One region of the Leifsonia sp. NPDC077715 genome, then DNA from elsewhere that is predicted to be linked to it. Evidence: predicted binding sites of a transcription regulator. Region 1 holds the regulator's gene; the other holds the start of a gene.
What was found. The regulator HrcA, encoded in region 1, represses chaperone genes, less so after heat shock. The targets are predictions, from matches to a motif close to TTNGCACTCGNNNNNNNCGAGTGCNAA.
Positions count from the first base shown of each region.

Region 2: groES (co-chaperone GroES) is a predicted target of HrcA. The motif match lies at 3,790-3,816, and genes of this name have one in related genera.

Region 1 is NZ_JBFBOG010000003.1:738,090-752,616, forward strand. It holds gene AB0P25_RS17410 (PhoH family protein) at 1-176, opposite strand, end outside; gene AB0P25_RS17415 (histidine triad nucleotide-binding protein) at 163-519, opposite strand; gene AB0P25_RS17420 (16S rRNA (uracil(1498)-N(3))-methyltransferase) at 591-1,319, opposite strand; gene dnaJ (molecular chaperone DnaJ) at 1,322-2,434, opposite strand; gene hrcA (heat-inducible transcriptional repressor HrcA) at 2,485-3,507, opposite strand; gene AB0P25_RS17435 (DUF4870 domain-containing protein) at 3,666-4,100, shown strand; gene AB0P25_RS17440 (DUF4870 domain-containing protein) at 4,192-4,575, shown strand; gene hemW (radical SAM family heme chaperone HemW) at 4,588-5,823, opposite strand; gene AB0P25_RS17450 (DUF1990 domain-containing protein) at 5,823-6,470, opposite strand; gene AB0P25_RS17455 (dihydrofolate reductase family protein) at 6,575-7,183, shown strand; gene lepA (translation elongation factor 4) at 7,187-9,037, opposite strand; gene AB0P25_RS17465 (amidohydrolase) at 9,108-10,328, opposite strand; gene AB0P25_RS17470 (NAD-dependent epimerase/dehydratase family protein) at 10,417-11,295, shown strand; gene rpsT (30S ribosomal protein S20) at 11,446-11,706, shown strand; gene holA (DNA polymerase III subunit delta) at 11,880-12,920, opposite strand; partial or broken gene AB0P25_RS17485 (ComEC/Rec2 family competence protein) at 13,523-14,527, opposite strand, start outside.
Region 2 is NZ_JBFBOG010000001.1:650,290-664,816, reverse strand. It holds gene tsaB (tRNA (adenosine(37)-N6)-threonylcarbamoyltransferase complex dimerization subunit type 1 TsaB) at 1-305, shown strand, start outside; gene rimI (ribosomal protein S18-alanine N-acetyltransferase) at 302-787, shown strand; gene tsaD (tRNA (adenosine(37)-N6)-threonylcarbamoyltransferase complex transferase subunit TsaD) at 784-1,866, shown strand; gene AB0P25_RS03215 (DUF4190 domain-containing protein) at 1,990-2,556, shown strand; gene AB0P25_RS03210 (SAM-dependent methyltransferase) at 2,576-3,763, opposite strand; gene groES (co-chaperone GroES) at 3,907-4,203, shown strand; gene rarD (EamA family transporter RarD) at 4,356-5,300, shown strand; gene guaB (IMP dehydrogenase) at 5,384-6,886, shown strand; gene AB0P25_RS03190 (Ig-like domain-containing protein) at 6,923-8,221, shown strand; gene AB0P25_RS03185 (epoxide hydrolase family protein) at 8,249-9,364, opposite strand; gene AB0P25_RS03180 (aminotransferase class I/II-fold pyridoxal phosphate-dependent enzyme) at 9,412-10,569, opposite strand; gene AB0P25_RS03175 (GuaB3 family IMP dehydrogenase-related protein) at 10,639-11,757, shown strand; gene AB0P25_RS03170 (glycerol-3-phosphate dehydrogenase/oxidase) at 11,862-13,703, shown strand; gene AB0P25_RS03165 (TrkA C-terminal domain-containing protein) at 13,821-14,351, shown strand; gene AB0P25_RS03160 (cation:proton antiporter) at 14,355-14,527, shown strand, end outside.

The DNA of each region.
Region 1 (14,527 bases):
AGGGTGATCTCGTTGCCGCGCACGTGCACGTTCACCAGCGGGTACTGCCGCTCCAGTGTGGTGAGGAGGCGGTCCTGCGGGCCGAGGAGTCGGACCATCTGCACGCCGTCGACGCTGAGACGCGCCTCGGCGCCGGACTCGGCCGGGGTCGGCTGGGTGGATTCAGAGCTGGGCAAGTGATCCTTCCTGGAGATCGCCGCTGAGGACGTGCGCGTGGACGTGGAACACGGTCTGGCCCGCGCCCGCGCCGGTGTTGAAGATGAGGCGGAAGTCGCCGTCCGAGTGCTCGTCGGCGAGCTTCTGCGCCGTGGCGACGACCTCGGCGAGCAGCGCGGGGTCGCCGGCGGCGAGCTCGGTGACATCGCGGTACTGCTCGGTCTTGGGGACGACGAGCAGGTGCACCGGGGCCTTCGGCGCGATGTCGCGGAACGCGATCACGCGCTCCGAGTCGTACACCACGTCGGCCGGGATCTCGCCCGCGATGATGCGGGAGAAGATCGAACGCTCTTCGTCTGCCATGGCTCCATCCTATTCGCGCAGGGTGACATGCGGCCGGGCTGTCCGCTGTCGGCGTGACGTACGGATGCGGCCTACCAGCGCCCGAGGGCCGCGTTGAGCACCGCCAGCGCCGCCGGACCCGCGGTGGACGTGCGGAGCACCGTTTCGCCGAGACGGACGAGCTCCGCCCCGGCGGCCCGGAAAGCGTCGAGCTCCTGGGGAGCGATCCCGCCCTCCGGGCCGACGACGAGCACGAGGTCGCGGCCGTCCGGCGCGATCCCCGTGAGCGGCGCCTCGGCATCGGGTTCGAGCACGAGCACGCGCGCGCCCGCAGCCAGTGCCGCGATCTGCTTCGTCGTCGAGAGCTCGCCCACCTCCGGCGTCCAGGCGCGGATGGACTGCTTCGCCGCCTCCCGCACGATCGTCGCCCAGCGCTCTCGGCCCTTCACGACCTTGGCACCTTCCCAGCGCGACACCGAGCGGGAGGCGGACCACGGCACCACCGCATCCACCCCCAGCTCCGTCGCCGCCTGGATGGCCAGCTCGTCGCGGTCGCCCTTGGCCAGTGCCTGGACCAGCGTGATCGCCGGCGTGGGACGCGGCACGCGCGACACCGACTCCACGTCGATCGTCAGCTCGGTGTTCGTCGACACCAGCACCTCGCCCGACGCGACGAGACCGCGGCCGTTGCCGATGAGCACCGACTCCCCGGGCCGCGTGCGGTTCACGGTCGCGGCGTGCTTCGCTTCCGCGCCGGTCAACGACAGCCGGCCTCCGACCTCCACATCGGCCAGGTCTTCGCGCAGGTAGAGCGACGCCACGGTTACAGGTTGAGGAACCGGTCGCGGAGCTTGGCGAACAGCCCCTGCTGGAAGTGCGCCAGCGACGGCTGCGACCCCTTGTAGGTGGAGGCGAACTTCTTGATCAGCTCCTTCTCCTTGTGGTCGAGCTTGGTCGGCGTGACCACCTGGATGCCGACCCGCAGGTCGCCGCGGCCGCTGCCGCGCAGGTGCGTGATGCCCCGGTCCTTGACCGTGACGATGTCGGCGGACTGCGTGCCGGGCTTGAGCTCGAGGCGGATGTCGCCGTCGAGCGCCTTCACCGTCGCGGTCGTGCCGAGGATCGCGTCCGTCATCGACAGCTCCAGCGTGCAGAGCAGGTCGTCGCCGTCGCGACTGAACACCTCGTGGTGCTTCACCTTGATCTCGAGGTAGAGGTCGCCGTTCGGGCCGCCGGCGGGGCCGGCCTCGCCGCTGCCCGGCATCTGCAGGCGCAGGCCGGTGTCGACGCCGGCGGGGATGTCCACCGGAACGGTGCGGCGGGCGCGCACGCGACCCTGGCCCTGGCAGGTGACGCACGGCGTGGCGATGACCGTGCCGTAGCCGCGGCAGGTGCCGCACGGGCTCGAGGTCATCACGTTGCCGAGCAGCGAGCGGACGGACCGCTGGATGCTGCCGGTGCCGTGGCAGATGTCGCAGGTCACGGGCTGGGTTCCCGGCTGGCAGCAGGAGCCGTTGCAGGTCTCGCAGACGACGGCCGTGTCGACCTCGAGGTCGCGGTGCGTGCCGAAGACGACCTCGTCGAGGTCGACCTCGACGCGCAGCAGCGCATCCTGACCCCGCTCGCGGCGCGACCGCGGCCCACGGCCCCCGCCGCCTCCCCCGCCGAAGAACGTCTCGAAGATGTCGCTGAAGCCAGCGAAGTCGGCCCCGCCCGCTCCGCCGAAACCGCCGGAGCCGCCGAGGTCGTACTGCTGACGCTGCTGCGGGTCGCTGAGGACGTCGTACGCGTGCGTCACCAGCTTGAACCGCTCCTGCGCCTCGGCGCTCGGGTTCACATCCGGGTGCAGCTCGCGCGCGAGGCGGCGGTACGCCTTCTTGATCTCGTCGGGGCTGGCGTCTCGCTCGACACCGAGGACTTCGTAGTGGTCGGCCACGTGGGCTGTTCCTTCTTCTTTCGTCGTGCTGTGATTCGGGCTGCCGGCGCCTATTGGTCGCCGAGCAGCCGGGAGAGGTAGCGGGCGACGGCGCGGACGGCCGCCATGTTGCCCGAGTAGTCCATGCGGAGCGGACCGAGCAGGCCCACGCGGGCCACATCCGCTCCTGCCGCACTGTAACCGCTGGAGACGATGGATGCTTCCGTGAGCCCGAAGACGGCGTTCTCTCGGCCGATGCTGACGGCCACGCCGTGCTGGTCGGTCGCCATCTCGTCGAAGAGCCGCAGGAGCACCACCTGCTCCTCGATCGCCTCCAGGACCGGCGTGATGCTGCCCGGGAAGTCGAGCTCGGTGCGGACCAGGTTGGCCGCACCGGCCATGACCAGCTTCTCCTGCCGGTTGGCGGCGATCTGATCGAGCAGGGCGCTCGCGACGGGCTCGACCAGCGCGCGGGTGCGGTCGGTGAGTGCGGCGGGCAGGTCGCGCATCCGGGTGGTCGCCTCGGTCAGGGTCAGGCCGGCGACCGCCCCGTTGATCGCGCCGCGGATCTCGGCCACATCCTCGTCGCTCAGCTCGGCCGGCAGCTCGATGACCCGCTGCTCCACCGCACCGGAATCGGTGATGAGCACGCTGAGCAGCCGCCGCGGCGCGAGCGCGACCAGCTCGATGTGCCGGATGCGCGAGCGCGTCACCGAGGGGTACTGCACCAGCGCGACCTGGTTGGTCAGCTGCGAGAGCAGGCGCACGGTGCGCGAGAGCACTTCGTCGAAGTCGCCGGACGCGCCGAGGAACGTCTCGATGGCCGTGCGCTGCGCGGTCGACAGCGGCCGCACTTCGGCCAGGTGGTCGACGAACAGGCGGTAGCCCTTGTCGGTGGGGACGCGCCCGGAGGAGGTGTGCGGAGCCGCGATCAGCTCCTCCTCCTCGAGCAGGGCCATGTCGTTCCGGATGGTCGCGGCGGACACGCCGAAGGAGTGCCGCTCCACGATGCTCTTCGATCCCACCGGCTCCCGCGACGCCACGTAATCCTGAACGATGACGCGCAGCACTTCGAGACTGCGTTCCGAGACCATGCCCGCCTCCCGTCGACCGATTAGCACTCGCTGTTCCTGAGTGCCAATCCTACCGCGAGGAAACGCGGTCAGGATGATTGTCGGCTGTGACACGGCGGCAGTACCGTATGTGCACCGGTTCGACGCGTGTCGCAACCGATCATGAAAGGGCTACGCCGATGTCAGACCCGAATCAGCCCGCCGACCCCGCCGGCGGCGTCCCCCCGCAGCAGCCGTACGCCTCGACCCCCGCCGCCCCGCTCGATGCCGCGCAGGACAAGCAGTGGGCCGCCTTCGCCCATCTGGGAGGCATCCTGTGGATCCTCCCCTCCCTCATCATCTACCTCGTGTTCAAGGACCGCGGACGTCTCACCAACCAGGAGGCCAAGGAAGCCCTGAACTGGCAGATCACCTGGATCCTCGCCTGGATCGCCTCGCAGATCATCGGGGTGATCATCGGCAGCTTCACCTACGGGATCGGCTATCTGCTCTTCGGCCTGCTCATCCCGTGGGCGCTGTACATCGTGAACCTGGTGTTCTCGATCCTCGGCTTCGTGCGCGTGAACAGCGGCGGCACCTATCGCTACCCGGTGAACTTCCGCTTCATCAAGTAACCGACGCGTTCAGACTCTTCTCAGGCTGGGGCTTCACGCCCTAGGCTGAGGCCGACCATGTCCACCCTGTCCAACAAGGGAGAACAGCACCATGTCCGCGACACCTCCGCCGCCCCCGCCGCAGCAGCCCTACGGCGGCGCCGCGCAGCAGCTCAGCCCGGCCGACGAGAAGCTTTGGGCGACCCTCATCCAGATCGGCGGCATCCTGTTCAGCTGGATCCCGGCGCTCATCGGGTACCTGGTGCTGAAGGACCGCGGTCCGTTCGTCCGGGCGCACGCGGCGACGGCGCTGAACTTCCAGATCACGATCTTCATCGCCTACGTCGTCGGCGGCATCCTGTCGATCGTCGTCATCGGCATCTTCATCATCATCGCCGCGTGGGTGCTCGACATCGTGTTCAGCATCATCGCCGCGATCAAGGCGAACCAGGGCGAGTACTACACGTATCCGATCGCGATCAAGTTCGTCAGCTAGCGACTCGGCCGCTCACGCGGCCTCGTCCGCGAGCAGCCGGCGCACCACAGCGTCGGCCAGGAGCCGCCCCCGCAAGGTCAGCACGATCGACCCGCGGAGGGCGGCTCTTCCGTCCACCAGGCCGTCGGCGATGAGGCCGGGGATCTCGTGGCGGCTGGCGTCTCCGAGCTCCGCAGTCGACACGCCTTCGCGGATGCGGCTGAGCAGCAGGACGCGCTCGACGTGCCGCGTTCCCGCGTCCAGCGTCTCGCGCCCGGCTGCCGGGGACTCGCCCGCCAGCACCCGCTGGGCGTAGGCGGCCGGGTGCTTCACGTTCCACCAGCGGACGCCGCCGACGTGGCTGTGCGCGCCCGGGCCGATCCCCCACCAGTCGTGTCCGAGCCAGTAGGCGAGGTTGTGCCGGGAGCGGTGGGTCTGATCCGTTGCCCAGTTGCTGACCTCGTACCAGTCGTACCCGGCGTCGGCGAGGCGCTGGTCGGCCAGCTCGTACATGTCGGCTTCGAGGTCGTCGTCCGGCTCGGGCACCTGCCCCGAGCGGATCTGCCGCGCGAGCTTGGTGCCCGGCTCGACGATCAGCGCGTACGCCGACAGGTGGTCCGGCTTGCAGGCCAGCGCGGTGTCGAGGCTCTGCGACCAGTCGTCCAACGACTCCCCCGGCGTGCCGTAGATGAGGTCGAGGCTCACCTGGAGTCCGGCCTCGCGCGCCCAGCCGACGACGAGCGGGATGCGCGCCGGGTCGTGGGTGCGCTCCAGCGTCTCCAGGACGTGCGGGACGGCGGACTGCATCCCGAACGACACCCGCGTGAAGCCGGCGTCGGCGAGGCGGCGGAGGTCGTCGGCATCCACCGAGTCGGGGTTCGCCTCGGTGGTCACCTCGGCGCCGTCGGCGAGCCCCCAGGCGTCGCGGACCGCGCCCAGCATGGCCGCGAGGTCGCCCGGCGGGAGCAGCGTGGGAGTGCCGCCGCCGAAGAACACGGTGGAGACGGGGCGATGCGGGAGGCCGCTGTCGCGGAGCACACCGGCCGCGAACTCCACCTCGCGGACGGCGTGGCCTGCGTACTCGGACTGGGAGACGCCGCGCAGCTCGGTCGCGGTGTACGTGTTGAAGTCGCAGTAGCCGCAGCGGACGCGGCAGAACGGGACGTGCAGGTACACGCCGAAGTCGCGGTCGCCGGCGCCGTCCGCCGCGCTCGCGGGCAGCAGACCGTCGGCGGGGGCCGGGTCGCCCAGGGGCAGGGTGCTCGGCATCAGGCGGAGCTCGCGGGGTGAAGCGCGCGGAGGTACTTGGCGGTGTAGCGACGCTGCACCATCCCGAGCACGGGCGACACCAGCCGGTAGAAGGCGTTGGAGGGCCGGGAGAGCGCGCGAAGGACGAACCACACGGTCCCGTCGTCGTGGCGTTCGACCAGGAACAGCTCCTCGCCGCTCTCTGGATGGCCGTGCAGCGTCCCATAGGCGAAGCCGCGCCGGTGCGGCTCGTCGATCACATAGACCACGCGGATGGGTGCGGACACCTTGAACGGGCCGAACGGGATCTTCAGCACCGCCGTCATCCCGTTGCGGACGAACGGGGTGCCATCGTCGGCGAAGACGTCCTCCTCGGGCCGGTTGGCGCGCATCCGCATCGGTGTGCCGTCGGGCCCGAACTCGACGCCCTCGTACTGCACGCCGGTGCCCTCGTTCACGTCGGTGACGAGGATGCCGCTGCCCTTCTGCACGCCCCACGCCATGAGCGCGGTCGCCGCGGCGTCGAAGCGCTCGTCGCCGCTGCCCAACCGGATGCTGCGCTCCAGCGGCTTGTAGCCCTTCGGCGGGTAGTACAGCAGATCCGCCGCCTGGGTGGCGCCGACCGCCCCGTACGTGACGGGTTGGTCGGTGAAGCTGGAGCGCCGCATGTCATCCATCTTCCGCCATCCGGCGCAGGTTCGCGAAACGGGGGTCTGGAGCCCGGGAGGCGGCCGTGCTGTAGTGGACAGGACTCGCAGCGAAGGGAGCACCCATGGGCAGGATCGTGCTGCAGGCGTTCATCACGCTCGACGGCGTGGTGCAGGGCGGCGGCGGACCGGAGGAGGACCCCTCGGGCGACTTCCCCTACGGCGGCTGGGCCCTGGACTGGGACGCGGAGCACGACGACGGCTCCGACGACTCGCTCGTGCTCGACTGGGAGAGCCGCACCGAGGCGCTGCTGCTCGGCCGGACCACCTACGACATCTGGGCGCGCTCGTGGGGCGTGTGGGATGAGGACGCACCGGGGCTGGAGGGTGAGCTGACCCGCCGGTACAACCGCGTCCCGAAGTACGTCGTCTCGCGGACCGTCACCGAGCTGGGCTGGCAGAACTCGTTTCTGCTCGGTCCGGATGTCGCCGACGAGGTCGCGCGGCTCCGGGACGAGATCGACGGCGAGATCCGCATCTGGGGCAGCACGGAGCTCGTCCGGACGCTTGCCGCGGCCGACCTCATCGACGAGTACCGGCTGATGGTCTACCCGCTGGTGCTCGGGACGGGGAAGAAGCTGTTCCCGGACGGCTTCCCGCACCAGCGGCTCACCCTGGAGTCGACCCGGCCGCTCGCGTCGGGGGTGCTGGTGAACGTGTACCGGCGAGGGTGACCGCTACTTCTTGTCCTTCTTCTCCGTGTCGCCGGAGAGCGCGGCGATGAACGCCTCTTGGGGGACCTCGACGCGGCCGACCATCTTCATGCGCTTCTTGCCCTCCTTCTGCTTCTCGAGGAGCTTGCGCTTTCGGGTGATGTCGCCGCCGTAGCACTTGGCGAGGACGTCCTTGCGCATCGCGCGGATGTTCTCGCGCGCGATGATCCGGGCGCCGATCGCGGCCTGGATGGGCACCTCGAACTGCTGCCGCGGGATTAGCTCCCGCAGGCGGGAGGCCATCATGGTGCCGTAGGCGTAGGCCTTGTCGCGATGCACGATCGCGCTGAACGCGTCGACCGTCTCGCCCTGGAGGAGGATGTCGACCTTCACGAGGTCGGACTCCTGCTCGCCGTAGGGCTCGTAGTCGAGGGAGGCGTAGCCGGCCGTCTTGGACTTCAGCTGGTCGAAGAAGTCGAAGACGATCTCGCCGAGCGGCATCGTGTAGCGGATCTCGACGCGGTCCTCGCCCAGGTACTCCATGCCGAGCAGGGAGCCGCGGCGGCTCTGGCAGAGCTCCATGATGACGCCGACATAGTCCTTCGGGGCGAGGATGGCCGCCTTGACGATCGGCTCCTCCACCTTGTCGATCTTGCCGCCCGGGAACTCGCTCGGGTTGGTGACCGTGACGGTCTTCTTGTCCTCGGTCGTCACCTCGTAGATCACGCTCGGCGCGGTCGTGATGAGGTCCAGGCCGAACTCGCGCGACAGGCGCTCGGTGATGATCTCGAGGTGGAGCAGCCCGAGGAAACCGCAACGGAACCCGAAGCCGAGGGCGACCGAGGTCTCGGGCTCGTAGACGAGCGCCGCGTCGGAGAGCTTGAGCTTGTCGAGCGCTTCGCGCAGCTCCGGGTAGTCGCTCCCGTCGATCGGGTAGAGACCGGAGAACACCATCGGCTTGGGCTCGGTGTAGCCGGGCAGCGCGTCGGTCGCCGGCTTCGCGGCGGAGGTGATCGTGTCACCGACCTTCGACTGGCGGACGTCCTTCACACCGGTGATCAGGTAGCCCACCTCGCCGACGCCGAGGCCGTTCGACGGGGTCGGCTCGGGCGAGGAGACGCCGATCTCGAGGATTTCGTGCGTTGCGCGGGTCGACATCATCTGGATGCGCTCGCGCGGCTGCAGCTTGCCGTCGACCATGCGGACGTAGGTGACGACGCCGCGGTAGCTGTCGTAGACGGAGTCGAAGATCATGGCGCGGGCGGGTGCGTCGGCCACGCCGACCGGGGCGGGGATCTCGGCGACCACCCGGTCGAGCAGCGCTTCGACGCCCATGCCCGTCTTGCCGGACACGCGCAGGACGTCCTCCGGCTTGCCGCCGATGAGGCTCGCCAGCTCTTCCGCGTACTTGTCGGGGTCGGCCGCAGGCAGGTCGATCTTGTTGAGCACCGGGATGATCGTCAGATCGTTCTCGAGCGCGAGGTAGAGGTTCGCGAGCGTCTGCGCCTCGATGCCCTGCGCGGCGTCCACCAGCAGGATCGCGCCCTCACAGGCGGCGAGCGACCGGGACACCTCGTATGTGAAGTCGACGTGCCCGGGGGTGTCGATCATGTTCAGCGCGAACGTGTCGCCGTCGACCGACCACGGCATCCGGACGGCCTGGCTCTTGATGGTGATGCCGCGCTCGCGCTCGATGTCCATGCGGTCGAGGTACTGCGCCCGCATGTCCCGATCGGAGACCACGCCGGTGATCTGCAGCATGCGGTCGGCCAGCGTCGACTTGCCGTGGTCGATGTGCGCGATGATGCAGAAGTTGCGCAGGGAGGCCGGGTCGGTCGCGGCGGGCTCGAGGGCCTGAAGAGCTCGTGGTGACATCGTCCGGCCATTCTCCCATGAACCCCCGGCCCCCGGACGCACGCGCGGTGACGCGCACGTCCGGACGTGCTCAGACGAAACGCTCGGCGCGCTCCACGACGTGACCATGCCCGTCTTCGAACCGGTAGACCTCCGAACCCTGGATGAAGACCCGCTCCGCACGCGAGTTGACGTCGAGCGGGTCGCCCGACCACACCACCACGTCGCCGTCGAGGCCGGCGGTCAGCGAGCCGACCCGGTCGTCGAGCCGCAGGAAGGCGGCCGGGTTGACCGTCAGCGCCTCGAGCGCGGTCTCGCGTGGGAGGCCGTCCTTCACCGCGAGGGCGGCCTGGTAGATGAGGAAGTTGATCGGCACCACGGGGTGGTCGGTCGTGATCGCGACCCGCACACCCGCCTTCGCGAGCACGGCAAGGTTGGCGATGGCCCGGTCGCGCAGCTCGACCTTCGACCGCGAGGTGAACATCGGCCCGAAGATGACCGGGATGTCGCGCTCGGCGAGCACGTCGGCGATCTTGTGCGCCTCGGTGCCGTGGTTCACGACGAGCCGGTAGCCGAACTCGTCGGCCAGCCGCAGCGCGGTGGCGATGTCGTCGTGGCGGTGCGTGTGCTGGTCCCACGCCAGCTCACCGTCCAGGACGCGCACCAGCGTCTCCTTGGACAGGTCGCGGTCGAACGGCTTGCCCTCGGCCGCTGCGCTGTCGCGCGCAGCCCGGTAGTTCTGCGCCGCGACGAACGCCTCCCGGATGATCATCGCGACCCCGAGCCGCGTGCTCGGCGTCTGGTTCTTGCCGCCGTAGACTCGCTTCGGGTTCTCGCCGAGGGCGGACTTCACGCTGACCGCCTCGTGGATGACCTGCTCGTCGATGGTCCGACCGCCCCACGTCTTGATCGCGACCGTCTGCCCGCCGATGGGGTTGCCGGAACCGGGCTTGACCACCACCGAGGTGACCCCGCCCGAGAGTGCGTCGCGGAAGCCCTCGTCGTCGATGTTGATCGCGTCGATCGCCCGCACCGCGGCCGTGTTCGGTGTCGTCATCTCGTTGGTGTCGTCGCCCGCAGGACCGTTCGCCTCTTCGTGGATGCCGACATGGCCGTGCGACTCGATGAAGCCCGGCAGCACCCATTTGCCGGCGGCATCCACCACCTCCACGCCCTCCGGCACCGATACCTCATCGGCGGCGCCGACCGCTTCGATGACGCCGTCTCTGACCAGGACGACGCCGTTCTCGATGGGCTCCGCGGAGACCGGGACGACATAACCGTTGACGATGGCGATGGTGGTGGAAGTCATGGATCGAGCCTACGCGCGGCGCAACCCGCATCTGGGGCGGAGCCCGGATCTGGGGAATGCGGGCTCTCCACAGGCGTTGTGGACGACTATGACCATCCTCCTCACCGGTGCCACCGGCTTCATCGGATCCTCTGTCCTCCCCCGCCTTCTCGACGAGGGCCACTCCGTCACCGCGCTCGTCCGCGACGCCGAGAAGGCGGCCGCGGTCGAGGCCGCCGGCGCTACCGCGCTGATCGGCGACGCCACCGACGCGGCCCTCGTGGAGCGGGCTGCGCGAGAGAGCGACGGCGTCATCCACCTGGCGTCGGCGCAGGACGTGGACGCGGTGCTGGTGCCGGCGGTGCTGGCCGGGCTTGCCGGAACGGGCAAGCCGTTCGTCCACACCGGAGGCGTCTGGACCTACGGGTCCAACGACGACATCGCCGAGGACTCCCCCGCTGCCCCGCCGGCGCTCACCGCCTGGCGCGGCGCCGCCGAAGCGCTCGTGCGCGAGGCGGACGGGGTGCGGGGCATCGTCGTCGTGCCGTCGATCGTCTACGGGTACGGCAAGGGGCTCGCGAACGTGATCGCGGACGCTCCTCGCGGGAGCGGTGTCGAGGCCCTGCGGCTGATCGGCGATGGCTCGCAGCACTGGGCGACGGTCCACGTCGACGACCTCGCGGCGCTCTACGTGCTCGCGCTGGAGCACGGCTCGGCGGGTGCGACCTACATCGGCGCGGGCGGCCAGAACCCGACCGTGCGCGAGCTCGGCGAGGCCGCCGCCCAGGCGGCGGGCGTAGCCGGCGGTGTGGCCGGCGAGTCCGTGGAGGAGTCGCGGTCGCGACTCGGAGAACAGCTCGCGGACGCGCTGCTGCTCGACCAGCAGGCGCGCGGGACGAAGGCGCGGATCGACCTCGGCTGGGAGCCGAACGGCCCGTCGCTGCTCGAGGAGCTGCTCGTCGGCAGCTACGCTCCCGCCCGCGTCTGACCTGCGCCGCGGCGGGTTTTGGCGGGAGCGCAGGGCGCTGGTAGAGTTGTTTGTTGGCTTGCGTGTGGATGTGTCCGCACGAAACGCCGCAAGGCGCCCTCTCCGCTGAGCGGCACATCCCTACTCACTCAGAAACGAAAGTGACCACTCGTGGCAAACATCAAGTCGCAGATCAAGCGCAACCGCACGAACAAGAAGGCGCAGGAGCGCAACAAGGCCGTCAAGAGCGAGCTCAAGACCGCCATCCGCGCCACCCGTGAGGCCGTCGTGGCGGGCGACAAGGAGAAGGCGAGCGCGGCGCTGCGTCTCGCCGCGAAGAAGATCGACAAGGCGGCCAGCAAGGGCGTCATCCACAAGAACCAGGCGGCGAACCGCAAGTCTGCGATCGCCAAGCAGGTCGCCGCGCTCTAAGCGACGACCGACCGCGGGACCTGTCCCGCGCCGCTAGCGAGCCCCCGCTCAGGACCACGGTCCGGGCGGGGGCTCGCTGCATGTGCGGCCACGAGCACGGCCTGCGGGACGTCGCACGGCTGGGCAACGCACCAGGCCTGCGGGGACGTCGCCGGCCTGCGGGCGGGCGCGACTCAGTCGCGGCCGCGGGCGCTCACGATGCGGATCATCCGCTCGAGCGCGAACACCGGGTCGCGGCCTCCGCCCTTGACGTTCGCATCGGTCTCGGCGAGGAGTTCGATGCAGCGGCCGAGGCCGTCCTCCGTCCACCCCTGGAGGTCGCGGCGGGCGCGGTCGACTTGCCACGGTGCCAGGCCGAACTGCTGCGCGAGCTGGCCGGAGCCGCCGCGCGAGCCGGAGATCTTCGCCATCGTGCGGATCTTGCTCGCGAAAGCCGCCACCATGGGGACCGGATCCGCCCCGGAGGCGAGCGCGTGCCGCATGGTGACAAGCGCCTCCCCGTGCCGCCCCGCGATCGCTGCGTCGGCGACCTGGAACGCGTTCGTCTCGACGCGGCCGCCGTAGTACTTGTCGACGGTCGCCTCGGTGATCTGCTCGGCGGAGTCGGACAGCAACTGCTGGCAGGCGGCCGCCAGTTCGGCGAGGTCGTCCGAGAACGCGGAGGTGATGGCACGGAGCGCCCCCGGCGTGACCTTGCGGCCCGCCGCAGCGAACTCCGCCTGCGCGAAGTCGTACTTCTCGGCGTCTTTCTTCAGCTCGGCGCACACGATCTCGATGCCGCCGCCCGCACCCGACCGGATCGCGTCGAGCAGCTTCTTGCCGCGCACGCCTCCGCCGTGGCGGAGGGTCACCACCGTGCCGTCCGCAGGGGCGTTCAGGTAGTCGAGCATGTCGGCGAGGAACGCATCGTTGCACTTCTCCACGGCCTCGACGCGGATGAGCCGCGGTTCGCCGAACAGGGAGGGGCTCGCGACGGTGAGGAGTTCTCCCGGTGCGTAATCGCCGGCGTGAACATCGCTGATCTCGAGACTGGGGTCGTCGGCCTTGAGGGCGTCGCGCAGCGTGCGCACCGCACGGTCGGCGAGGAACCCTTCCGATCCCGTGACCAGTACGACCGGCGCCGCGCGCACCTGGCTCCACGAGAGCTGCGGGATCGCGCTGGCGGCGGCGCGCGCCTTGGTCGCTCCGCCTCTGCTGCCGCCTCGGGTCGCCACGTGTCTCCTCGCTGGTCCGCGGCCAGGGCTCGTCCCGGCGCCGCCTCTCCAGGATACGGGCGACCACCGTCAGTCGCCGCCGCACCGCGTTCGCTCCAGACCCGGACGCCGGCCGGTCCCGCAGACACCAGGAGCAACCCGCGTTCGTCCGTGCGCACCGGGACGGTGCCCGCAGCGGCCAACATGCGGAGTGCCGATGCGGTCGGATGGCCGTAACCGTTCCGCGCGCCCACGGAGACGAGACCCACCCGGGCGCCGAGCGCGCGATAGAGCGCGGGACTCTGGTCGGCCGAGCCGTGGTGGGCGACTTTCACCACGTCGACCGTACGGACGCTCCGGCTGGCGAGCAGCGCATCCTGCGCCTCTTCTCCCAGGTCGCCGAGGAAGATCGACCGGAGGCCGCCGCCCTCCGCCTCGAGGGTGATGCTGCCGGCGTTGCCGATGCCCGAATCGGCCGGTCCGGGGCTGCCTGGCGCTGGCGGCCAGATCAGCCGCCAGCTGGTCGAACCCAGCTGACCGCTCATTCCCGCGCTGCCGCGCTCGACCGGGACCCGGTGCTCGGCGAGCACGGCCAGCGTGCGGTGGTCCGCGTCCCGGGCGGGCTCCTGGCTGATCGCGCGCCGGACACGCGACGCGATGCCGGCGATCCCACCGACGTGGTCGGCGTCGAAGTGGGTCAGCACCAGCAGGTCGATGGTGCGGACTCCGAGCCGGTCGAGGCAGGCGGCTGCCGGCTCGGGATGACGGCCGACGTCGATCATCGCCACCGCGTCGCCGTCGCGCAGCAGGACACCGTCACCCTGGCCGACATCGCAGGCGGCGATCCGCCAGTCGCCGGGGATGGCCAGGGCGCGTCCGACGACTCCCCCAGCGAGGACGGCGACATAGACGACTCCCCCGGCGACCAGCGCCAGCGCCGACACCAGCGCGAGCAGCCTCGGCGCGCCCCGCATCACGACCAGGACCACGGCGACGAGCACGACAGCGCACAGCACCACACCGGCGACGCCCGGAGCCCACGGCAGAGCGCCGCCCGGCAGCCCGTTCGCCAGCGTGGCGACCTGCGCGATCCAGGCGGACGGAACCCAGGCGAGTCGCACGAGCAGGTCGCCGAGCCCGGGAGCCCACGGCAGGACTGCGCAGGCGAGGCAGCCGAGCAGCGTCGCCACCGGGGCGGCCGGTTCGGCCAGGAGGTTGGCCGGGATCCCCCACAGCGGAAGCGACGGGGTCAGCAGGATCAGGACCGGCTGACACGCCAGCTGCGCGGCGGTCGGCACGGCGATCGCGATGGCGAGCGAGCGCGGCATCCATCGACGGAGGAGGACGCTGAGCGGTCCGGCGAGGACGAGCAGGCCCGCCGTGGCGAGGATCGAGAGCGCGAAGCCGTAGTCGCGCGCGAGCCACGGGTCGTGCACCAGGAGCACCACGGTGGCGAGCGACAGCGCGGGGACGCCGTCCGCCGGGCGGCCGCGAGCGAGCGCCAGCAGCAGGACGCCCGCCATGGCCGCCGCCCGGATGACGCTCGGTCCCGGACCGACGAGACCCACGAAGGCCAGGAGCGCGGCGGCGGCGAGACCGACCCGAAGCCGGCGTCCCGCTCCCACCGC
Region 2 (14,527 bases), on a different contig from region 1:
GGGCGAACGGTCCGCTGCTGGTGGTGACGGACGCCCGCCGGCGCGAACGCTACTGGACCGCGTACTCCGGAGCCGACGACCTCGGGCTCCCGATCCGCCTCGACGGCCCCGGCCTCGCCAAGCCCGACGACCTGCCGCATCCCGAGGTCCCGCGCATCGAGACCGACGTGGTACCCGCCGGCCGGCTCGGGATGCTCGCCGAACTCCGCTACGCGAACAGGCTCCCGATGGATGCCGACGACGCCCTCTACCTGCGCTCGCCCGATGTCACCCTCTCGGCCGGACCGAAGCGGGTGACCGCATGACCGCGTACCAGCTGCGGCGCGCACAGGCCGCCGATGTTCCGGCGATCATGGAGCTGGAGCGCTCGGTCTTCGTCACCGACGCCTGGTCGGAGCGCTCCATGCTCTCGGAGGTGACCGGCGAGCACGGGTACTACCTGGTCGCCTTCGAGCCGGAGACGCCGGAGCGGATCGACGCGTACGCCGGGCTGCTGGCGCCGCGCGGGGGAGGCGAGGGCGACATCCAGACCATCGCGGTGGCGCCGCACGCCCGTCGCCGAGGACTCGGACGCGCGCTGATGCTCGCCCTCATCGGCGAGGCGCGCAACCGCGGCGCGCGCGAGGTGTTCCTGGAGGTGCGCGCCGACAACCCGGGAGCCCAGACGCTGTACCGTGCCCTCGGATTCGAGGAGATCGGCGTGCGCCCGAAGTACTACCAGCCGGACGGAGTGGACGCCCTCGTGATGCGCCTCACCGTCCCGACCCCGGAGACGACCATCGCATGACCTCCGTCACACCCGCCGACGGGCCGCTCGTCCTCGGCATCGAGACCTCCTGCGACGAGACCGGCGTCGGCATCGTCCGCGGCACCACGCTGCTCTCCAACACGATCGCGTCGTCGATGGAGGAGCACGCGCGGTACGGCGGCGTCGTGCCCGAGGTCGCGGCGCGGGCCCACCTGGAGGCGCTGGAGCCGACCCTGCGCACCGCGGTCGCGGACGCGGGCATCGAGCTGGCCGACGTGGACGCGATCGCCGTCACCAGCGGGCCGGGGCTCTCCGGCGCACTGATGGTCGGCGTCGGCGCGGCGAAGGCCCTCGCCGTGTCGTTGGGCAAGCCGCTCTACGCGGTCAACCACCTGGTCGGCCACGTCGGCGCCGACCTGCTCGACGCGTCCGGCGGCCCCGGGCACCCCGTCGAGCTGCCGACCATCGCCCTGCTCGTCTCGGGCGGTCACACCTCCCTGCTGCTGGTGCGCGACCTGGTGTCGGATGTGGAGCTCCTGGGCGAGACCATCGACGACGCGGCCGGGGAGGCGTTCGACAAGGTCGCGCGCGTGCTCGGCCTGCCGTATCCCGGCGGCCCGCAGATCGACCGGGTCGCGGCGGACGGCGACCCGACCGCCATCCGCTTCCCGCGCGGGCTGACCCGCCCGAAGGACCTTGAGAAGCACCGCTACGATTTCTCGTTCTCCGGTCTCAAGACGGCCGTGGCGCGCTGGGTGGAGCAGCGCCAGGACGCGGGCGAGGGCGTGCCGGTCGCCGACGTGGCCGCGTCCTTCCGCGAGGCCGTCGTGGACGTGCTCATCACGAAGGCGCTCAATGCCTGCCGCGACCACGACGTCCCCCGGTTGCTGCTGGGCGGCGGTGTCGTCGCCAACGCGCGCGTGCGGCAGCTCGCGGTCCAGCGCGCGGCGGAGGCCGGCGTCGCACTCCGCATCCCGGCGCTCTCGCTGTGCACGGACAACGGCGCGATGATCGCCGCACTCGGGGCCCAGCTGATCCAGGCGGGGCACGCGCCGAGCGAGCTGACCTTCTCGGCCGACTCCACGCTGCCGGTCACGGAGATCCAGGTCACGCGCTGAGACGTGCGTTGACACCCCTGCGCGGGCCCTGCCACGATGGAGGGATACAGCGTTCTCTCAGGAAGGCGACTTCCGCGGAGTCGCTGGATCACCAGAGCCTCCACGATGAAGGAGATGGGTCTCATGACCGATCCGAACGCCCCCACCGACCCGGTGGACCCGAACACGCAGAATGGCTCGGTCCCTCCGCCGCCTCCGACTCCGCCCGCGGCACCCGCGGGTGACACCGGTGCTGTGCCGCCGCCCGCTCCGGGATACGGCCAGCAGCCGCCGGCCCCGGGATACGGCCAGCAGCCGCCCGCGCCGGGATACGGCCAGCAGCCGTATGGCCAGCAGCCCTACGGCCAGCAGCCGGGGCAGCCCTACGGCGCCCAGCCCGCCTACGGCCAGCCCGCTCCGGGCTACACGCAGCCGTACGGGCAGCCGGCCGCGAAGTCGCCCATCCTCAGCATCCTGTCGCTCATCGGCGGCATCGTCGGCCTCCTGATCAACCTGGTCTGGGGCATCGGCTTCCTGTTCGGCGTCGCCGCGGTGGTGCTCGGCTTCATCGGCAGGAACAAGGAGCCGCAGGCCCGCGGCTTCTGGCTGACCGGCATCATCCTGGGCTTCGTGAGCATCGCCATCGCGATCATCTACTGGATCATCCTGGCGATCGTCTTCGCGAGCCTCGCGAACTACAACACCTACTGAACGCGCAGCGCCGGGCGGCCTAGATCCGCTCGGCGAGGAGCGCCGTGTGCCGCCCGGCCACCCTGGTGAGGATCAGGGTCGCCGGGCGGTCGCCGTTCAGCGCCAGACGCTTCCGCAGGGCCGCCGGATCGACGTCCACGCCCCGCTTCTTGATCTCCAGCGTGCCGATGCCGCGCTGTCGCAACGCACGTCTCAGGTCCTTCTCGCCCGCCGGAAGCGTCTCCAGGATGCGGAAGCCGGAGGCGAACGGCGTCTCGACGGGCGCATCGGCGGTGACGTAGGCGATCTGCTCGGAGAGCATCCGCCCGCCGAGGCGCCGGGCCAAGTCGCCGATCAGGCGCGCGCGGATGACCGCGCCGTCGGGCTCGTACAGGTACTCGCCGAGCGGGCCGGTCTCCTCATCCACGCTGTCCGCGTCGGCCACGAGCTCGTCGGCCTGGTCGCCGCGCAGCACCAGCGCCGCCCGGCGGATCCCCGGGCGGGCCAACGCGCCGAACCACAGGCCGAGCTCGACCACCTGGCCGTCGGCCGAGACCCACTGCGCTTCGGCGGTGGAGGGGATGAGGTCGCGGTCGAACCCGGGGCCGAGCTTGAGCCCGACCGACCGGCCGGTCGCGAGCTCGTAGGCGAAGCCGAGCGACGGCGTGTAGTCATCGGGGTCGACCAGCCGCTCGGTCTGCGTGTGGCCGGCCGTGCGTCGGGCGGGGTCCAGGAAGACGCCGTCGATCGCGCGGAGGTCGACGTCCTCGGCGCGCCTCTGCTCGACCGTCGCGGTCGGGAAGGGGGCCAGGTTGAAGGAGGCGATGGCCGCGGTCACCTCGTCCGCATCCACCGCGGTCACCTCGAGCTCGAGGGCGGCGAGCGCGAGGGCGTCGCCGCCGATGCCGCATCCGAGGTCGGCGACGCGGCCCAGGCCCGCTGCGCGGAAACGGCCGGCGTGGCGGGCGGCCACCGGGAGGCGCGTCGCCTGCTCCAGTCCGGCCTCGGTGAACAGCATGCTGGACGCGAAGTCGCCGAACTTCGCCTGCGCCTTGCGGCGGAGTTTGGACTGCGTGAGCACCGCCGCGACGAGGGCGGGCGAGTGGCCCTGCTTGCGCAAGTCGCTGACGATCCGGAGCACATCCTTCTCGCTGCGGTACGGTGGCAGCGAGTCGAGGAGACGGAGCCCTTCCGGGCTCAGCAGCGCGACCAGCTCGGACCGTTCCATGCCTCAACGCTACCTTTCCACGGAGCTTGGCACTCACGTTGCGTGACTGCTAACGCACCCCCTAGACTCGTGTTAGCACTCTCAGTGCGAGTTTGCTAATCAGTCTTCGTCAAGACACTGTTCTTCACAGGAAAGGGGTCAACGTGTCGGTCTCCATCAAGCCGCTCGAGGATCGCATCGTCATCAAGCAGGTCGAGGCTGAGCAGACCACTGCGTCCGGTCTGGTCATCCCCGACACCGCCAAGGAGAAGCCGCAGGAGGGCGAGGTCGTCGCCGTGGGCCCGGGCCGCATCGACGACAACGGCAACCGCGTCCCGCTCGACGTCGCCGTCGGCGACAAGGTCATCTACTCCAAGTACGGTGGCACCGAGGTCAAGTTCGGCGGCGAGGACTACCTGGTCCTGTCCGCTCGCGACGTCCTCGCGGTCGTCGTCCGCTGACGCACCCCTCTTCGCAACGGCCCGGCTGCTCTGAGCAGCCGGGCCGTCGTCGTTAACTCCGGCGAGATTCGTGCCGAATGTGCGCTTTCGGGGCCGCATAACGCACATTCGGCACGAATCTCGCGGCGGTGACCGGAGGTAGAGTCGGACGAGTGGCATCCTCCTCAGACGACCTCTCCTCGCATCGCACCTCCGGGCTGATCTACGCGGTATCGGCGTACGTGCTCTGGGGCATCCTCCCGATCTACTTCCTGGCGCTCGCCCCGGCCGGCGCGTGGGAGATCGTCGCCTGGCGGATCATCTTCTCGCTCGGGTTCTGCGCCATCGCGCTGACCGTCACGCGCACCTGGCGGCAGTTCGGCGCCCTGATGCGGGACACCCGGGTCCTGCTCACGATGGGGCTCGCCGGCGTCCTGATCTACGTCAACTGGCAGACCTACGTCCTCGCGACGGTGAGCGGCCACGTCGTCGAAGCGGCGCTCGGCTACTTCATCAACCCGATCGTCACGGTGTTCCTCGGCGTCCTCGTGCAGCGCGAGCGGTTGCGGATCGCGCAGTGGGTCGCCGTCGGCGTGAGCGTGGTGGCGGTCATCGTGCTCGCGGTGGGCTACGGGTCCGTGCCGTGGATCGCGCTCATCCTCGCCTTCTCCTTCGGGCTCTACGGCCTCATCAAGAAGCGGGTCGGCGGCCGCGTGGACGCGCTGTCCGGCCTCACCCTGGAGACGATGTGGCTGACGCCCGTCGCCGTCATCCAGCTCATCGTGGTCGGCGTGACGGCCGGTCTCACGCTCGGGACCGCCGGGCCCTGGCACACCGTGCTGCTGGTCGGCGCGGGCGTCATCACCGCCGTCCCGCTGCTGTTCTTCGCCGCCGCGTCGCGCCGGCTCCCGCTCGTGTTCATGGGCTTCATCCAGTACTTCGCGCCGATCATCCAGTTCGTCGTCGGCGTCGCGGTGCTGCACGAGGCGATGCCGCCGGAGCGGTGGCTGGGCTTCGCGATCGTCTGGCTCGCGCTGGTCATCCTCAGCGTCGACATGATCGTCGCCGCGCGCCAGGGGAAGCGGGCCGCGGAGCTCGATCTCGCGACCGTCGACTGAGTCCCCGAATCACGGAATACCCGCTCAGGTTCTGCCGTTACCATTGAGCATCCACAGTCGCGCATCTTCTTGATAGGGGTGAAATGGATCAGCCCGATCCGTTCGGTTTCATCGGTTTGACCTACGACGACGTCATGCTGCTCCCCGGGCACACGGACGTCATCCCGAGCGAGGCGGACACCTCGACTCGCCTGACCAAGCGCATCTCGATGGCCACTCCGCTGCTGTCGAGTGCGATGGACACCGTCACCGAGTCGCGCATGGCGGTCGCCATGGCGCGCCAGGGCGGCATCGGCATCATCCACCGCAACCTCTCGATCGAGGATCAGGCGTCGCACGTCGACAAGGTGAAGCGCTCAGAGTCGGGCATGATCACCAACCCGGTCACCACGACCCCCGACGCGACCGTCGAAGAGGTGGATGCGCTGTGCGGCCAGTTCCGCGTGAGCGGCCTCCCGGTAGTCGAGCCGGACGGCACCCTCGTCGGCATCATCACCAACCGCGACATGCGCTTCGTCTCGCCGTTCGAGCGGTCGACGACCAAGGTCCGCGACGTGATGACCCGCCAGCCGCTGATCACCGCGCCGGTGGGCATCGACCCGGACTCCGCGGTCGCCATCTTCGCCGAGCACAAGATCGAGAAGCTGCCGCTGGTGGACGCCGACGGCAAGCTCCGCGGCCTCATCACCGTCAAGGACTTCGACAAGAGCGAGAAGTACCCGGACGCCACGAAGGACGACGAAGGCCGTCTGCGCGTCGGCGCCGCGATCGGCTTCTTCGGCGACGCCTGGGACCGCGCGATGACCCTGGTCGACGCGGGCGTGGACGTCATCGTGGTCGACACGGCCAACGGCGACAGCGCCGGCGTGCTCGACATCATCCGCCGCCTCAAGGCCGAGCCGCGCGCGTCGCACGTCGACGTGATCGGCGGCAACGTGGCGACCCGCTCCGGCGCGCAGGCGCTCATCGACGCAGGAGCCGACGCCATCAAGGTCGGCGTGGGCCCCGGCTCCATCTGCACCACCCGCGTCGTCGCCGGTGTCGGCGTGCCGCAGGTGACCGCCGTGTACGAGGCGTCCCTCGCGGCGCGCGAGGCGAACGTCCCGCTCATCGCGGACGGCGGCCTCCAGTACTCGGGCGACATCGCCAAGGCGCTCGTCGCCGGCGCGGACAGCGTCATGCTGGGCTCGCTGCTGGCCGGAACCTCCGAGTCGCCAGGCGAGCTCGTCTTCGTCAACGGCAAGCAGTTCAAGAACTACCGCGGCATGGGGTCGCTCGGCGCCCTCCAGACCCGCGGCAAGAAGACCTCGTACTCGCGCGACCGCTACTTCCAGGCGGATGTGCCCAGCGACGAGCAGCTGATCGCCGAGGGCATCGAAGGGCAGGTGCCGTTCCGCGGACCGCTCTCCGCCGTCGCGTACCAGCTGGTCGGCGGCCTCCGCCAGTCGATGTTCTACGTCGGTGCGCGCACCATCCCGGAGCTCAAGTCGAACGGCAAGTTCGTCCGCATCACGGCGGCCGGGCTCAAGGAGTCCCACCCGCACGACATCCAGATGGTCGTGGAGGCGCCCAACTACCGTCGCTGAGCCGGCCCAGCGGCCGCCTACCCGAAAGCGACCCGATTGACCGTCAAACACCTCGCCGCAGTACTGGCCGGGCTCGTCCTGGCCGGTACTGTCGCGGGTCCGGCGGCGGCCGCACCCTCCGTGTCGTTCCGTGAGCTGATCGACGACATCGGACCGCTGGAGACCTACGCCCGGCAGTACGCGTCCGCGAACCCGGGCGACGCCGTGGACGAACTGGTCCTGGTCTACATCAGGACCGCGAATCCCGCCTACGACGACTTCCGCTGGGAGACTCTGGGCGGCCGGCGGGATCTGTCCTTCGAGTCGTACGTCGCGGAGCAGGACGACCGCAACGGGACGTCGGCGTCCGACCTGAAGCAGCTGCGTCAGGTGACCTTGCCGAACGGCGAGGTCACGGACGCGGTGCACATGTTCGCCACGATGAGCCTCGGTACGCCGCCGAAGTCCCCCGCGGCCGACCTCGGCGGGTTCGCCGGCGACATCACCGACCTGATGACCGACATCCGGTCCGTCGCGGGTGGACCGGCGGCTGTGCAGGCTGCTGCCGCCGCCGACTTCGGCAACCCGAACGGAGGCTTCTCCACAGAAGACCTCTGGGCCGACCTCGACGCCGTCAACCTCACCGCTCTCCGCGCGGCTGACCCGCAGACGCCGTACGCGGACCTGCTGACCGCGTACTTCTCGGGGCTCACGGAGCGGAAGCGCGTCGACGGCTTCCTCACCAACCGCTTCCCGTCGACGCCCCGCACGCAGACCGACCTGCGTGCCGCGGTGACGTCGGCCTACACCTCCAACACGTACATCTCCTTCCTGGAGTACGACCGCGGTCTCTCCGACCTGACGGCTCAGCGCGACGCGGCCATCGGTGTCTTCGCCGGCTACCTCGCCCAGGTGTCGCACGTCATCCCGGTGGCGGTGACGTCGCCCGCCGCCTCGTCGACCGTGGGCACCTCCACCCCCACAGTGGCGGGCACCGGCGAGCCGGGTGCGACGGTGACGGTGACCGGCTCGGGGGGCCGTGTGGTCGGGACGACGACCGTGGATGCGGCGGGCGCCTGGTCGCTCACCACCGCGACGCTGCCCGCCGGCCGCGCGGGCCTGACCGTTGCGCAGGCCGCAGGCGGCGGAGGTCCGACCACCGCGGCCGTCGCGTTCGAGGTGGTGCTGCCCCGGCCGATCCCGGTCGCGAACTCCTGGGTCTGGTCGTCCCTCGCGGTCGCAATCGCGGTGGCCCTGGTCGCGGTGGTGCTGTGGAGGCTGTTCAGCCCCGCCGCGCGACGTCGGCGATCCGGTCGATCGCATCCGTCAGCACCTCGGGCGAGCACGCGAGGTTAAGGCGGACGAAGCGGGCGGTCCGAGTCCTCATCGCGCTGACGGGCTGCCGGTCTGTTGGGCGAGAAGGGCGTGGAACGCACGGATGGCCGCCGCGGTCTCATCCGGACGCTCGAAGCCGGCGAAGTGGCCACCGGCAGGAGCCACCACGAACGTGCGCAGGTCGATCGCGGCGCGCTCGGCGAGCGAACGCGGGAAGCCGGACATCCCGGGCTCGCGGGCGAGATAGACGCCCGTCGGCGCGCTGATCGGCGGTCGCGGCGGGTTCTGCTCGTAGTCGTAGTACTGCTGGAACGAGGTGCCGATGCTGTCCGTCACCCAGTAGAGCGTCGCGATCGAGTAGAGGATGCCGGAGTCGACGATGCGGTCGAAGTCGCCGTCCACCCAGTCGTGCCACTTGTCGGCGATCCAGGCGAGGAGTCCGGCGGGGGAGTCGGCGAGTGCCGCGGCGATCGTGTCGGGTCGGGTGAGCATGATCTCGCTGTAGCCGCCGTCGCTCTCGTCATACGCCGCAAGGGCGTCCAGGTACGTGCGCTCCGCCTCATCGCGGGGCGTGTCGTCTGCGGGGAACGGCGCGTTGAGCAGTTGGACGCCGATCAGGGCCTCCGGATGATCGGCGCCGAGCCAGGTCGAGGCGCCGCCCCCGATATCGCCGCCGAAAGTGGCGTAGCGGTCGAACCCGAGAGCCGCCATGAGGGCGTGCAGCTTCTCGGCGATGGCACGCCGGGTCAGCGGGGGCTCGGGCAGCTCGGAGAAGACGAAGCCGGGAAGCGACGGGATGACGACGTCGAACGCGTCCGTCAGGCGCTCGGCCAGCGGGAGGTACTCCACGAACGCGCTCGGCCATCCATGGAGCAGCAGCAGCGGCGTGTGCGGTCCGGGTCCGGTGCCGCGCACACGGGCGAAGTGCATGCGGCTGCCGTCGACCTTCACCACCCCCTGCTCGACCGCGTCGAGCCGAGCCTCCTCCGCGCGCCAATCGAACGCCAGCCAGCCCTCCACGAGCTCCCGCAGGCGTTCGCCGCCGAGGCCGCCCTCCCATCCCCGACGACCGGGCGCGGACAGGTAGCGGGTGCGGGCGAGCCGTTCGCGCAGGTCGTTCAACGTCTCGTCGGGCACGTGGATGCGGAACTCGTCGATGGTCATCCCGCCACGATAGCGACGGCCACCGACCGTGCAGCCGGCCCAACGCCTCAGCGGCGAGTCAGCTCGGCGATCCGGTCGATCGCATCCGTCAGCACGTCGGGCGAGCACGCGAGGTTGAGCCGGACGAAGCCGGCGCCGTTCGCGCCGAAGTCCGTGCCGGGGTTCACCGCGACGCGCGCCTCCTCGAGGATGCGTGCAGCGGGGTCGTCGCCCCAGCCGAGCTGCCGGAAGTCCAGCCACGCCAGGTAGCTCGCGTGCGGCTCGCGGTAGCCGACTCGCGGAAGTCGGTCGGTCAGCAACACCGACAGGAGCGCCCGGTTCGTCTCGATCGCGGTGAGCGCCCCCTCCAGCCACTCCTCGCCGGAGGCGTATGCGGCCTCGGTGGCGATGCGTCCGAACAGGCTGGTGCGCACCTCCACCTCGATCGGCAGCGCGTGGATGCGCTCCGCCTGCTCGGGAGAAGCGGTCACGAAGAGGGCGCACTTGAGGCCCGCGAGGTTCCACGCCTTCGTCGCGGCATGGGCGGCGATGCCGACCTGCCGGGCCTCATCCGACACGGACAGGAACGGGGTGAACGTCGCCTCCCGGTGGGTCAGCGGCGCGTGCACCTCGTCGCTCACGACGTGGACGCCGTGGTGAGCCGCGAGCGCCGCCACGGCTTCGAGCTCCGCGCGCGGATGCACCAGCCCGAGCGGGTTGTGCGGGTTGCAGAGCAGGAACGCCGTCGCGCCGCCGGCGAACGCCCGCTCCAGGCCGTCGAGGTCGAGCGCCCAGCCGGCGCCGTCCGTCCCTCCCGAGAGCAGCGGCACCTCCTCCACGACCCCGCCCGCCTCGGGGATGAAGTCGTAGAACGGCGGATACACCGGCGGCGTGATGACCACGCGGTCGCCCGGCCGGATGAGCGCGCGCAGCGACTCCACGATCACGACGCCGACGTCGGTGGTGGTCCGCGTCCGCGCCGGGTCGACCTCCCAGCCCCAGTGCCGCTGCGCGAACCCGGCGAACGCGCGCTGCGTCCGGTCGTCCGGGCCGATGTACCCGGTGTCGCTGCGGTCGACCGCGGCGTGCAGCGCCTCGGCGATCGGCGGGGCCAGGGGGTAGTCCATCTCCGCAACGAAGAGCGGCAGCACGTCGTCGGGATACGCCCGCCACTTCTCGCTCGTGCGCTGGCGGAGTCGGCTGAGTGGTTCGGCTTCGACCTTCACCCGACCACTGTCCCACTCCACCCGGCACTGGCCCACCCGGCTGCGCGGCCTAGACTGAAGCGCGTGAGTATGGAGATCGAGATCGGGCGCGCCAAGCGCGCCCGCCGTGTGTACGCCTTCGACGACGTCGCGGTGGTTCCGAGCCGTCGCACCCGCGACCCCGAGGACGTCTCGGTCTCCTGGACCATCGACGCGTACCAGTTCGACATCCCGTTCCTCGCCGCGCCCATGGACTCCGTCGTGTCGCCGACGACGGCCATCATGATGGGCCAGCTGGGAGGCGTCGGTGTCCTCGACCTCGAGGGCGTGTGGACCCGCTACGAGGATCCGGAGCCGCTGCTCGCCGAGATCCGCGAGCTGCCCGCCGAGCGCGCGACCGCCCGCATGCAGGAGATCTACGCCGAGCCGATCAAGCCTGAGCTGGTCACCCGCCGTCTCGCCGAGATCCGCGAGGGCGGCGTCACCGTCGCCGGCGCGCTCTCGCCGCAGCGCACGCAGGAGCTGTACCAGACCGTGGTCGAGGCCGGCGTCGACCTGTTCGTCATCCGCGGCACCACCGTGTCCGCCGAGCACGTCTCGAAGAACGTCGAACCCCTCAACCTCAAGAAGTTCATCTACGAGCTGGATGTGCCGGTCATCGTCGGCGGCGCCGCCACTTACACCGCGGCACTGCACCTGATGCGCACCGGCGCCGCGGGCGTGCTCGTCGGCTTCGGCGGGGGAGCCGCCTCCACCACCCGCTCGACCCTCGGCATCCACGCGCCCATGGCCACCGCCGTGGCCGACGTCGCCGGCGCGCGCCGCGACTACATGGACGAGTCCGGCGGCCGTTACGTGCACGTCATCGCCGACGGCGGCCTGGGCAGCTCCGGCGACATCGTCAAGGCGATCGCCTGCGGCGCCGACGCGGTCATGCTCGGCACCACGCTGGCCCGCGCGACGGACGCTCCCGGCGGCGGCTGGCACTGGGGCGCCGAGGCGCACCACTCGCAGTTGCCGCGCGGAAACCGCGTCGCGGTCGGCCAGATCGCCCCGCTCGAGGAGATCCTGTACGGTCCGGCTCCGGTCGCGGAGGGCTCTGCGAATCTCGTGGGAGCCTTGCGGAGAAGCATGGCCACGACGGGATACTCGGACTTGAAGGAGTTCCAGCGCGTCGAGGTGGTCGTCGCGCCCTACCGAACGCAGTAGGACAACACGCCGGCCGATGGCGGCCGGGGGAGGAGAGAACGATGACGGATACGCAATCGGCTCCGGGCGGCGACAGGCACGCCACCCCCGCCTCCAACCCGGCTGTGACCTATCCGTCGCGCCTCGGGCCGGCGGAGCGGGCGGCGGCGATCGCGGCGCTGAAGGACACCGAGCTCGACATCCTGGTCGTGGGCGGCGGCATCGTCGGCGCAGGGTCCGCGGTCGACGCGGCGACCCGCGGACTGAGCGTCGGGCTGCTGGAGGCGCGCGACTTCGCGTCCGGAACCTCCAGCCGGTCGTCGAAGCTCGTCCACGGCGGCATCCGCTACCTCGAACAGCTCGACTTCCGCCTGGTGCGGGAGGCGCTGATCGAGCGCGGTCTGCTGCTGCAGCGCATCGCTCCGCACCTCGTGAAGCCGGTCCGGTTTCTCTACCCGCTGCACAAGCGGGTCTGGGAGCGCTTCTACATCGGCGCCGGGATGATGCTCTACGACATCTTCTCGTACACGGGAGGCCGTCCCCCGGGCGTGCCGCACCACCGGCACCTGAGCAAGCGCCAGGTGCTCAACGCCATCCCGTCGATGAACAAGGACGCGCTGGTCGGCGGCATCACGTACTACGACGCGCAGGTGGACGACGCCCGGTACGTCGCCAACCTGGTCCGCACAGCCGCGCACTACGGCGCGCACGTCGCCTCCCGCGTCCGCGTCGAGGGCTTCATCAAGGTCGGCGAACGGGTCGTCGGCGTGCGGGCGCACGACCTCGAGACCGACGAGCGGTTCGACATCCGGGCGAAGCAGGTCGTCAACGCGACCGGCGTGTGGACGGACGACACCCAGTCGATGGTCGGAGAGCGCGGCCAGTTCAAGGTGCGCGCGTCCAAGGGCATCCACCTCGTCGTGCCGCGGGACCGCTTCCAGTCGAAGATGGGCCTGCTCCTCCGCACCGAGAAGAGCGTGCTGTTCGTCATCCCGTGGGGCCGCCACTGGCTCATCGGCACGACGGACACCGACTGGCACCTCGACAAGGCGCACCCGGCTGCGACGGCTGCGGACATCGACTACCTGCTCGCGCACGTCAACGAGGTGCTGAACGTGCCGCTGACCCGCGAGGACGTCGAGGGCGTCTACGCCGGCCTCCGGCCGCTGCTCGCGGGCGAGTCGGAGCAGACGTCGAAGCTGTCGCGCGAGCACCTGGTCGCCCACTCGGTGCCGGGACTCGTCGTGATCGCCGGCGGCAAGTGGACCACGTACCGCGTGATGGCGAAGGACGCGGTCGACTCCGCGGTCAGCGCGCTCGACGGCAAGATCCCCGCCTCCACCACGATGGAGATCGCGCTCGTCGGCGCGGAGGGCTACCAGGCCGCCTGGAACCGCCGCCACCGCATCGCGAAGGAGTCCGGCCTGCACGTCGCGCGGATCGAGCACCTGCTCAACCGCTACGGCACCTTCGCCGAGGACATCCTGGCGCTCATCCGCGAGGACCCGTCTCTCGCGGATCCGCTGCCCGGAGCCGACGACTACGTCGGCGCGGAGGTCGTCTACGCGGCGAGCCATGAGGGTGCGCTGCACCTGGAGGACGTGCTCGCCCGCCGAACGCGCATCTCGATCGAGGCCTGGGACCGCGGCGTCTCGGCCGCGCCGGTCGCGGCATCCCTGCTCGCACGCGTGCTCGGCTGGGACAAGGCGCGTGAGGAGCGCGAGGTGAAGACCTACCTCCAGCGGGTCGAGGCCGAGCGGGCCAGCCAGCTGCAGCCCGACGACGAGTCGGCCGACCGCATCCGGCTGGAAGCCCCCGACATCGTGGACGTGGACGCCGCAGCGGCGAAGCACGTCGCCCCGCCGAAGTCCCGCGGTGCGAAAGCCGGCACCCCGACGAAGGCCGACGAGGCGCCGAAGGACGTCGAAGGCGCGGGCGGGGAGGACGCTCCGGCGACGGAAGGCTGAGAACCGCCGCAGAGGGGCCCTCCCGGGACGCCGATCCCGGGAGGGCCCCTTCGCGCCTCCGATAGACTGGTACCTCACCCCCCTTATGCCGGCGAACCCGGCGGATGGAGACGGATGATGGTTGACGTTCGACGGGTCAAGCTCCCCGGGGTCGGGGTGCTGCACACCTTCGTCACCGACGACGGAGGAAAGGTCGGCGTCATCGCGCACCGCTCCGGGCACAGCGACCTGATCACGTTCTCCGACCACGAGGACGGCAGCGACGTCACCAAGGTCTCGCTCCGACTCAGCGAGGACGAGGCGCACACGCTCGCCGAGCTGCTGGGCGGCACGCAGATCACCGAGACGCTGACGGCGCTCGACCAGATCCCGGGCCTCAGTATCGACTGGTTCACCGTCGACTACGACGACCACATCGCCGGTCAGCAGCTGGGTGCCCCCGGCGACCGCGGCTTCGTCGGGCTCACCGTGGTGGCGGTCGTGCGCGGCGACTCCGCCAACCCGGCCCCCGCTCCGGACTTCAAGGTCTTCCCGGGCGACACGCTCGTCGTCGCCGGGACGCCGGAGAAGGTCGCCAAGGCCTTCGCGTTCTTCCGCACGGGCGAGATCGCCGCGCGTGCCACCGCCGACGCTCCGCCCGGAGGCTGATCGATGCACCTCGGCGAAGACCTCATCGTCCTCGGACTCCTCCTGCTCGTCGCGTACGTGCTGGGGCGGCTCGGCAAGCTGGTGGGCCTTCCCGCGATTCCGATCTACATGCTCGTCGGCCTGCTGGCGAGCCCGCACACCGGCTGGTTCCCGCTCAACTTCGAGAGCCACTACAT